2 regions of the Ruegeria sp. C10 genome follow, and region 1 is predicted to be linked to the other one. Evidence: riboswitches for the same ligand, from Rfam matches in the RefSeq annotation. Region 1 holds a riboswitch; the other holds the start of a gene.
The links. A riboswitch is a leader RNA that binds a small molecule or an ion and turns the genes downstream of it on or off. The one in region 1 is predicted to bind cobalamin.
Positions count from the first base shown of each region.

Region 2: another riboswitch for cobalamin. It lies ahead of ACR0DE_RS03670 (hypothetical protein); the one in region 1 lies ahead of ACR0DE_RS02730 (DUF1636 family protein).

Region 1 covers NZ_JBQFSC010000001.1:610,919-615,115, reverse strand. Annotated here, with positions in the region: gene ACR0DE_RS02745 (peroxidase family protein) at 1-384, opposite strand, end outside; gene ACR0DE_RS02740 (catalase family protein) at 403-1,470, opposite strand; gene ACR0DE_RS02735 (hypothetical protein) at 1,590-1,745, shown strand; cobalamin riboswitch at 1,729-1,936, shown strand; gene ACR0DE_RS02730 (DUF1636 family protein) at 2,039-2,395, shown strand; gene ACR0DE_RS02725 (ABC transporter ATP-binding protein) at 2,392-3,177, shown strand; gene ACR0DE_RS02720 (ABC transporter substrate-binding protein) at 3,196-4,143, shown strand; gene ACR0DE_RS02715 (iron ABC transporter permease) at 4,145-4,197, shown strand, end outside.
Region 2 covers NZ_JBQFSC010000001.1:798,279-802,475, reverse strand. Annotated here, with positions in the region: gene rsgA (ribosome small subunit-dependent GTPase A) at 145-1,173, shown strand; gene ACR0DE_RS03675 (alpha/beta hydrolase family protein) at 1,210-2,067, opposite strand; cobalamin riboswitch at 2,190-2,409, shown strand; gene ACR0DE_RS03670 (hypothetical protein) at 2,501-2,908, shown strand; gene ACR0DE_RS03665 (phosphatase domain-containing protein) at 2,913-3,413, opposite strand; gene ACR0DE_RS03660 (DNA polymerase III subunit gamma/tau) at 3,586-4,197, shown strand, end outside.

The sequences.
Region 1 (4,197 bases):
ATCCGTCTGATCAACCGGTCCTTTCGCCCCAAAGGTGCGCAGGAAACTGTCGGTAAACCATTGTGCGGCCGAGATAAACAAAAGTGTCGATCCTTGCGGGCACATCAAGGTAAGCGGGCTGCCATCCATTTGTGTCCGTCGGCGAAAGAGATCAGCAACTTCGCTTTCCGACGGCAGGACGGGTGAGAGGTCTTCTGGCGTTGTATGCCGACCGATCCAGCGATGGGAAAACACGCCGGGCCATGTCGTGTAGTCTGCGCCCATCGTATAGGGCCGCGGTCGGTGGATCTTCGCGGCGTTTGCAAGCCTGATCGCGGCTAAATAGCTCGTAACGGGTGGGGAGATCTTGAATCCGAGTTTGATCAGATCATCAACGTCCAGCATCAATACATCTCCGTTTGGTCATCGATTCGGGAACCGGGCGCGGGCCAAGCTCAGATAGGTTCTGAGCCGGATCGCATTAATCGGTCCTAAAGGTTCGTGATCTGCCGTGACACGCCAGGGCGAGAAGCTCATCGCGTCGCCATTCTGCGGATCAAATTCTGCACCTTTGGGAATCGTGATATCCGCCACGGGCGTGACGGTATGATGGTACGGATCAAGAGGTGCATCTGGTTGCGGATCGCATGCCCACCGGATGCGATTGTCTAGCACATCGAATTCGTCGGCCGGGCGCGGGGGCTCAATCACACACAGCTCGAAGTGATTATCTCCATCGGCCACGTCTTGCCGCAAACACTGCCCGATCCCATCTGGATCGTCTACCGGATGTGCCGGAATTTTTGGTTTAGCGCTGCGGGCCAGGTATCGGACTGTTAGATCGGGGCCCAGCCGATACGGTGTTGTCGACCAGAAATGGACCTCAAAAGGCGAGTGCATATAGTTCGAGGCAAAATCACTCGCGACGCGAAACTGACGCTTGCCTTCACGAGTGAGGAAGGTGCGAAATCCTGCGCGCAGCCCTTTGGTGATCAACCTAAGGCTCCATTTTCGTCGCCCTTTGATCGCGTGCTGGACCGCTTGTAATGTGGCGACAAGCCTGCCCAATCGCTCATATTCATCGGGGAAGTAGCTGGGAAACACATCCTGATCGACCAATACGAAATCGAACTCGTCGCTGAGTTGTGTGGTCCCCAGATGCGCAAGTGCCTCGGCGTCGATCAGCTTGGGGCTTGGCACGTCAAAAAGCTTGATCGCCATCCCGTGGGCATCCGATTTCCGGTCATCCAGATGCGCGCCGTTGGAAAAGCGAAGTGCGGCTGAATAGGCAGCGGGCTGTTCAAACAGGCCGTGACGGAACTGTTCTGGTAGATCGTTTCTGACGGTGAATGTTGCAGCCACGCACCCGTGACTGCGCCCATGCTGAGCCCTTAAGCGATGGCCTTTCCACCGTGCAACGGCCTCGAGATTGTGGTCAATGACATCATCAACAATATCCGGCGGCAATGCGTTTTGCGAAACATGCGTCAAAGAACCGTCTCCTTGGATAAACCCAGGCAATGATCAAACAGGGGTAAGGCGCTGACAAAGCTAAACCTCTAAATTTGTTCAGCTTACCTCAGATTGTCTAATTTCCAAACACACCAACTATGGACAGCCGTGGCCAGACAAATTCGGCGCGCAGCCCAAGCTATTCGGCTGGTGCTTCGGACACGTGGTTGGCGGCGCTCGATCCTCGACCAGAGTTGAGCGCCTTCGACTTTATCATTGACGTGTCCGGTGTTCTCGGGCACTCAATCGATTGATGGTTCCCGGTGGTGTTGCCGCGGGATGAAAAGGGAATACGGTGAGGTTTGCCAAAAGGTGCCAATTCCGTAACTGCCCCCGCAACTGTAAGCGGTGAGCAAGGCCAAACAGCCACTGGTCCACAGGGTCGGGAAGGTTGGCCGAGCGCGGACCCGCAAGTCAGGAGACCTGCCATCAGATGTTTAACCAACCCGGGGCGGGGCGTCCTGGAAGGAGGCTTTGATGGCGCGTCAATCGCGTGTTTACATTGTCGGCAGCTTCCGCATGCGCTTGGAAACAAGTGGAGTGGACCATGCCAGATACGCCTGATCATTTCATTCTAGTCTGCGAAAGCTGCACTGAAGGGCTGCCCCTTGATGAAATTTGCGATGCGTTGACCGGGAAATTACATCGCAGTTTTGCGATCCGCGCGTCGTCTTGCATGGCAGGCTGCGATAGTCCCAGAACGGTTGGGTTCCAGGCCGTAGGAAAGGCGCAATACCTTTTTGGTGGCATTCAGACCGCGGATGAGGTGCAGGCGCTGACTGAGTTTGCAGCGCAGTATCGTGAAAGCCCGGATGGCTGGACAAATGCCACTGATCGCCCGCAGGCGTTGTTCAATAAAACCCTCTCGCGCATGCCGCGGATCGAACAGGGGGCATCGCAATGACGTTGCCACCCTTTCTGATTGCCGAAAACCTTGAGTATTATGCCCTTAACGGAGATGTCCTGTTGCAGGGCGTCTCGTTCGAGTTGGACGAGGGTTCCATTCTAGCCATCGCCGGCCCGAACGGGGCGGGGAAAACGACGCTTCTCAATCTGTTGTGCGGCGCTGAGCCGCTGGCACTTGGCGATGTTCGGATCAAAGGACGCAGTCTGAAACAGCTCACGGCCAAAGAGCGTGCGCGCATGATTGCAGTGGTAGGTCAGCAGGAACTGCCCGATGGACGCTTGGCGTTACGCGATTATGTTGCGCTGGGGCAAATACCCATCCGTGCGGACCGCTCTGCCGAAGGCCACGCGCAAGAGCTGGACCGGATTTTAGACCTGACCAGTCTCGCCAATCTCGCGGACAAGCGCATGGCCCAACTGTCCGGAGGCGAACGTCAGCGTGCCCATATCGCGCGTGCTTTGGCGCAGAACCCTTCGTTGCTGTTTCTGGACGAACCGACCAACCATCTGGATCCTGATGCAAAAGGGCGGATGCTGTCTTTGGTCGCTGAGCTTGGGATCACCGTGGTCATGATCGTACACGATCTGGTCATGATCCCCGAATTCGCCACACACGTGGCGCTGATGAAATCGACCCGCATGATCGAGTTTGGGTCGGTGGACAAGGTGCTGACACCCGAAAGAGTCCGCGAAACTTTTGGCGTTGATTTCCTCTGCTTTCTCCACGAAGGCCGCGTGATTCCGGCGCTTGATATTCGAAGAACCACAGTCTCAACTTAGTCGAAGGAACACACTGAGATGAAATACATCTGGCCCGTGGCGTTGGCCACCGCCATGGCAAGCGGTGCTGCTGCGCAAGAAGTCACCGTAGACAACTGCGGCGAACCGCTGGTTTTTGATACCGCGCCCGAGCGCCTGGTTGTGCATGACATGAACATGACCGATATGGCGTTTGCATTGGGTCTGCAGGACAAGATCGTCGGCCTGACCGGCATCACCGGCTGGTACAAGACCAGCCCTGATTTTGATGCTCTGCGCGGCGACATCCCCGAGCTTGCGCCGAAATATCCGACCGTTGAAAACTTGGTGGCGGTTGAACCCGACCTGTTCTTTGCCGGTTGGTACTATGGCATGAAGCCGGGTGGTGATGTGACCCCAGATACATTGGAACCGTTCGGAATCAAGACCTTGGTTCTAACCGAAAGCTGTGTCCATCTGGACAACGATCGCCCCGAAGCCAGCATGGATCTTCTGTTTGGCGATGTGTTGCGCTTGGGCAAGGTGATGCAAGTCGAAGACAAGGCCGAGGCTCTGGTCTCGGGCTGGAAAGAGCAGCTGGCAGCGATCGAAGCCAAGACTGCTGAACTGCCCAAGCCCCGCGTCTTTCTTCTGGATGGTCCTGCAGATGCTCCGTTTACCGCCGGTAAATTCGCGATTCCCGATGCGATGATCACAGCCGCCGGTGGTGAAAACGTCACTCATGACATGGACACGAGCTGGGGCCGCACCTCGTGGGAGGCCGTTGCCGCATCGAACCCGGAATTCCTGGTTTTGTTGGATTATCAGACCGGCAATGGCGCCGAGGACACCTTCAAGTTCCTGCAGGAACATCCCGTCATGTCGCAGACTGATGCCGTCAAGAACGAACGCTGGATCGGATTGCGCTACGAAGAGCTAACGCCGGGACCGGCAAATATCGAAGCGATCTCGAAGATGGCGCGCGCGATGCATCCGGGTCAGAGCTGATATGGGCCGATTGGGCCTGACGTTGTTGCTGGGGGCGGTCGTTCTGACCGCCCT
Region 2 (4,197 bases), 190 kb from region 1:
CAGGAGGGCGTTTATGATTGTAGCAAATTCCCTTCGGGCAGACCGGTTCTGATCCTTTCCGATCAACTGACTGCCTGAACACATCACCAGCGGATGCGCGATTGCCATCCGGCGGGATTGCTGTTTCTGATCACAGGCAGACCAATGTTACTTTCCTTATCGGACCTCGGATGGTCCTCTCATTTCGCGGCTCAGCATGCGGCTGATCCGTCACTTCTACCGTATCGCATCTCGGCCGTACACCGGGATCGACTGATCGGGCTGAGCCCTGAAGGTGAATCGCCTTTGTTATCTCTGGATCAATCAACCGGCGCATATGCCGTTGGGGATTGGGTTCTGGCGGATGAAAACAAACGCATACGCCGCGTGCTGGACCGGCGCAGCCTGCTGCAGCGCCGGGCCGCAGGTACAGGGGCAGCGGCGCAGCTGATTGCTGCAAATGTTGATGTGCTGTTCATCGTCAGTTCCTGCAACGCCGATTTCAATATGCCACGATTGGAGCGGTATCTTGCGCTGGCACATCAGGCAGGCTGCTATCCGGTGGTCGTTCTGACCAAATCGGACATGTGCGATGATCCGAGCCTTTATGTAGATCAAGCCCAATCGCTCGCCCCGTTTCTGACGGTACTTGCGGTCAACGCGCTGGATCACGGCGATCTCGAACAAGTTCTGTCGTGGTGTCCGAAAGGACAAACCAGCGCCTTGCTTGGATCATCCGGCGTTGGGAAAACGACGCTCGCCAACGGGATGACGGGGCAGGATCAGGCCACCGCAGGTATTCGCGAAGACGATGCGCGCGGCAGGCACACAACAACCTCACGCGCCTTGCATCGCATGCGCAATGGCGGCTGGCTGATCGATACGCCCGGCATGCGCGCGTTACGTCTGCTAGATGCGCAAGAGGGGTTGGATGAGGTGTTCTCGGACATCTCAGACCTCAGCCTGAATTGCCGCTTCTCGGATTGTCAGCACGAGACCGAGCCCGGATGTGCGGTGCAGGCGGCAATCGACGCTGGTACGCTTGATCCCGCGCGGCTGGACCGCTGGCGCAAGCTGCGGCGCGAAGACCAACACAATTCCGCTTCGGTGGCGCAGGCCCGCGCCCGCGACAAGGCGTTCGGCAAGATGGTGCGCAGCGTGATGCACGAGAAAAAATCCCGTAAAGGGCTATAACGAAGCTGGGCACCGGCCTACCGGTGCCCAGCGCTATCAGGCGATCAGCCTAGGCCAGACTGCCGCATTCCGTCTTGCGAATGCACCGATATGGCCGATCTTGGATACTCCGAATTCGCTTGGTGCAAGCAGATGGCGCCCGGCTTTGGGTCCATAGAGATCGGCAAGACGCCAGACAGCATCCGGCGGCACCATTTCATCATCTGCGAAGGTAAACAGATCGACACGTTTGCCCAAGTCTTCCCAGCGGGCGGCGGGCAGTGTCGTGCCGATCTCTGGCACATAGCTTTTGGGGGCGGTGCACCATTTGCGCCATTGCCAATAGACTTGGGCAGGCAGGTCCGATCCAAACCCGACCAACCGTCCGGGCAGGTAGCCAAGCGCCTTGACCACCAGCGGCGCGTGACCATACCAGAACAACGCCGCCAAAGCGCGATAAGGCCAAGGGTGATCCGCCAGCGTTACCAGACCCGAACAGACACAGATCATCCTGTCAATCTGATCGATATCGGGTTGGATCGGACCAAACATTCCGCCCAAGGAATGACCGATGCTCCATAGCTTGGCCTGCGGAAACCGTCGGCGCATCTCGGCCCGGGCGGCTGGAATGTCGATCAACGCCCAATCGGCCATGGTGACATTTGACCGCTTTTGCGAACCCACCAAAGAGTGACCAAAATCCCGGTAGTCATAGGTCAGGCAGGCCATACCCTGTTCCTCGGCAAGCCATCGGGCGAAGTGCTGATAGTAATCCCTCGGCACCCCAGTCGCACCGTTTATGACGACCACCTTTTCGGGGTCGGCAACCGGACGGTAAAGCCGCGCCGACAACATTGCCGGGTCGGACGGGATCTGAAAATCCTCGGTCACAACCGCCTGCTGCGTGTCCAACATGGTGCCCTCCAATACCGACTGAACTGATCAGTTCACCCGAAGCGCCTCAAGTCAAGGTTGACGTGGCTGGACCGTACGTCACTTGCCTGACGCAATCTTCTTGACTCGGGCACGGCGCAGCCGCTAGCCATGTCGCGATGGTTCTCGCGCCCAATCGGGCCGGGATGAAAAGGGAACACGGTGCGGTTCTGCACGGAGAAAACCGGAAAGAACCTAGTCCGAGACTGCCCCCGCAACTGTAAGCGGAGAGCAATGCCGAGATACCACTGGCCTTGAAGGCTGGGAAGGTCGGCAAAGCGATGACCCGCAAGTCAGGAGACCTGCCATCAGATGTAGAACCGAAACTCGGGCGGGGTGTCCGGGACGGGTTTGATCGTGCTCTGCACCGACCAACCTGTGCCACGCCCTCGCCCTGCGCGCGGAGGGCGCATTGATGATCTGGAAGACTAAAACGCACGAATTCGCGGCGACCGTGTGCCAACGTACTGGGGCAACCTGCCCCGCACTGGCGCAAATGGCGCGGGCTCTAACGCAGGCCATGTCCACCACAAAACCGGTCACAAAATCTGGGTTTGAGATTGAAGGCAGTATTGACCTGTCGCACTGCCCAGAGGGATGTACCGCCCGCTTTCGCGCCCAATGCGACCAGATACGTGTATTCTGCGGAACCGATCCTGAAATCGATACCGGCCGGCTGGATGACTACGCAGACATGATGTTCGGAACCGAGTACCGCAGCCTACCCGCAGACCTGCTAAGGAATCCTCCTTGCGCCATGCTTGAGGCTTCGCTTCTGGTGCAGCACAACGGTGGCGAAATCTCGCCACATGTTGGTGTCTAAGCCGTCAAACGGCTTGAACACGGGCCGGTTCAACGGCCCAAAGCATCTGGGCATTTGTCTCGACTGCGCAAGGACGCACCGTACGCAATCGCTTCAATGCCGCCTCAGGCCGTTCACCGCATTCAACCATCAGACGCAGAACCACCATCCCGGATCGGCCACAGCCACCACGGCAATGCACTAGCACACGGCCACCACCTGACAACGCCTGACGGGCAGTCGCGCCAACGCGGGGCCAGCGCTCCACAATCTCCTTGGGTGGCGTGCCAAAATCTTCGATCGGCAAATGCACCCATCTGCTGGCACGCCCCTGAATATCAGCGCCAAAATTCCGCGCACCATCCTGAATCATCTCAACCTCAGTCGTCATCGAGATCACAAGCCCGGGCTTCCAGTCTGCGATAAGATCAAGGTCTTCTGTATACGTTCCTCCACGCCCAGGCATCGAGGACAAGGCCAAGGTGCCTCCGCCGACCTGCAACGCATAAACCACCAGTTGCGACATAATCTCCCCCCAAACAAACTTCACCCAACAACATACTGGTCCAGTAAATAGAATAGAGTGGATTTTAGCCGCATACCCACGCATTCCAAAATGAAAATCGTCCCGGCTGGCTGTGGACGCGGGCGGCGGGGGCCTCTACGCTGCGGCGTAACGCGAATCCGACAGAGCAGACATGACCGAGACGCCCAGCCCCGCCTACCAGGTTCTTGCCCGCAAATACCGCCCCGAAACCTTTGCCGATCTGGTCGGTCAGGACGCCATGGTGCGCACTCTGAAAAACGCCTTCGAGGCGGACCGGATCGCGCAGGCCTTCATCATGACCGGTATCCGCGGTACCGGCAAGACGACGACCGCTCGGATCATAGCCAAGGGTATGAACTGCATCGGTCCCGATGGCAGCGGCGGCCCTACAACCGAACCCTGCGGTCAATGTGAACATTGCGTGGCTATCATGGAGGGCCGCCATGTCGACGTGATGGAGATGGACGCCGCCAGCCGCACCGGTGTCAATGACATCCGCGAGATCATCGACAGCGTACGCTATCGCGCTGCATCCGCGCGCTACAAGATCTATATCATCGACGAGGTTCACATGCTGTCGACCAGCGCTTTCAACGCGCTGCTCAAGACGCTGGAAGAACCCCCCGAACACGTGAAGTTCATCTTTGCCACCACCGAGATTCGCAAGGTCCCGGTGACCGTCCTGTCCCGTTGCCAGCGCTTTGATCTGCGCCGGATCGAGCCGGAGGATATGATCGGACTGCTGCGCAAAATTGCAGGTGCC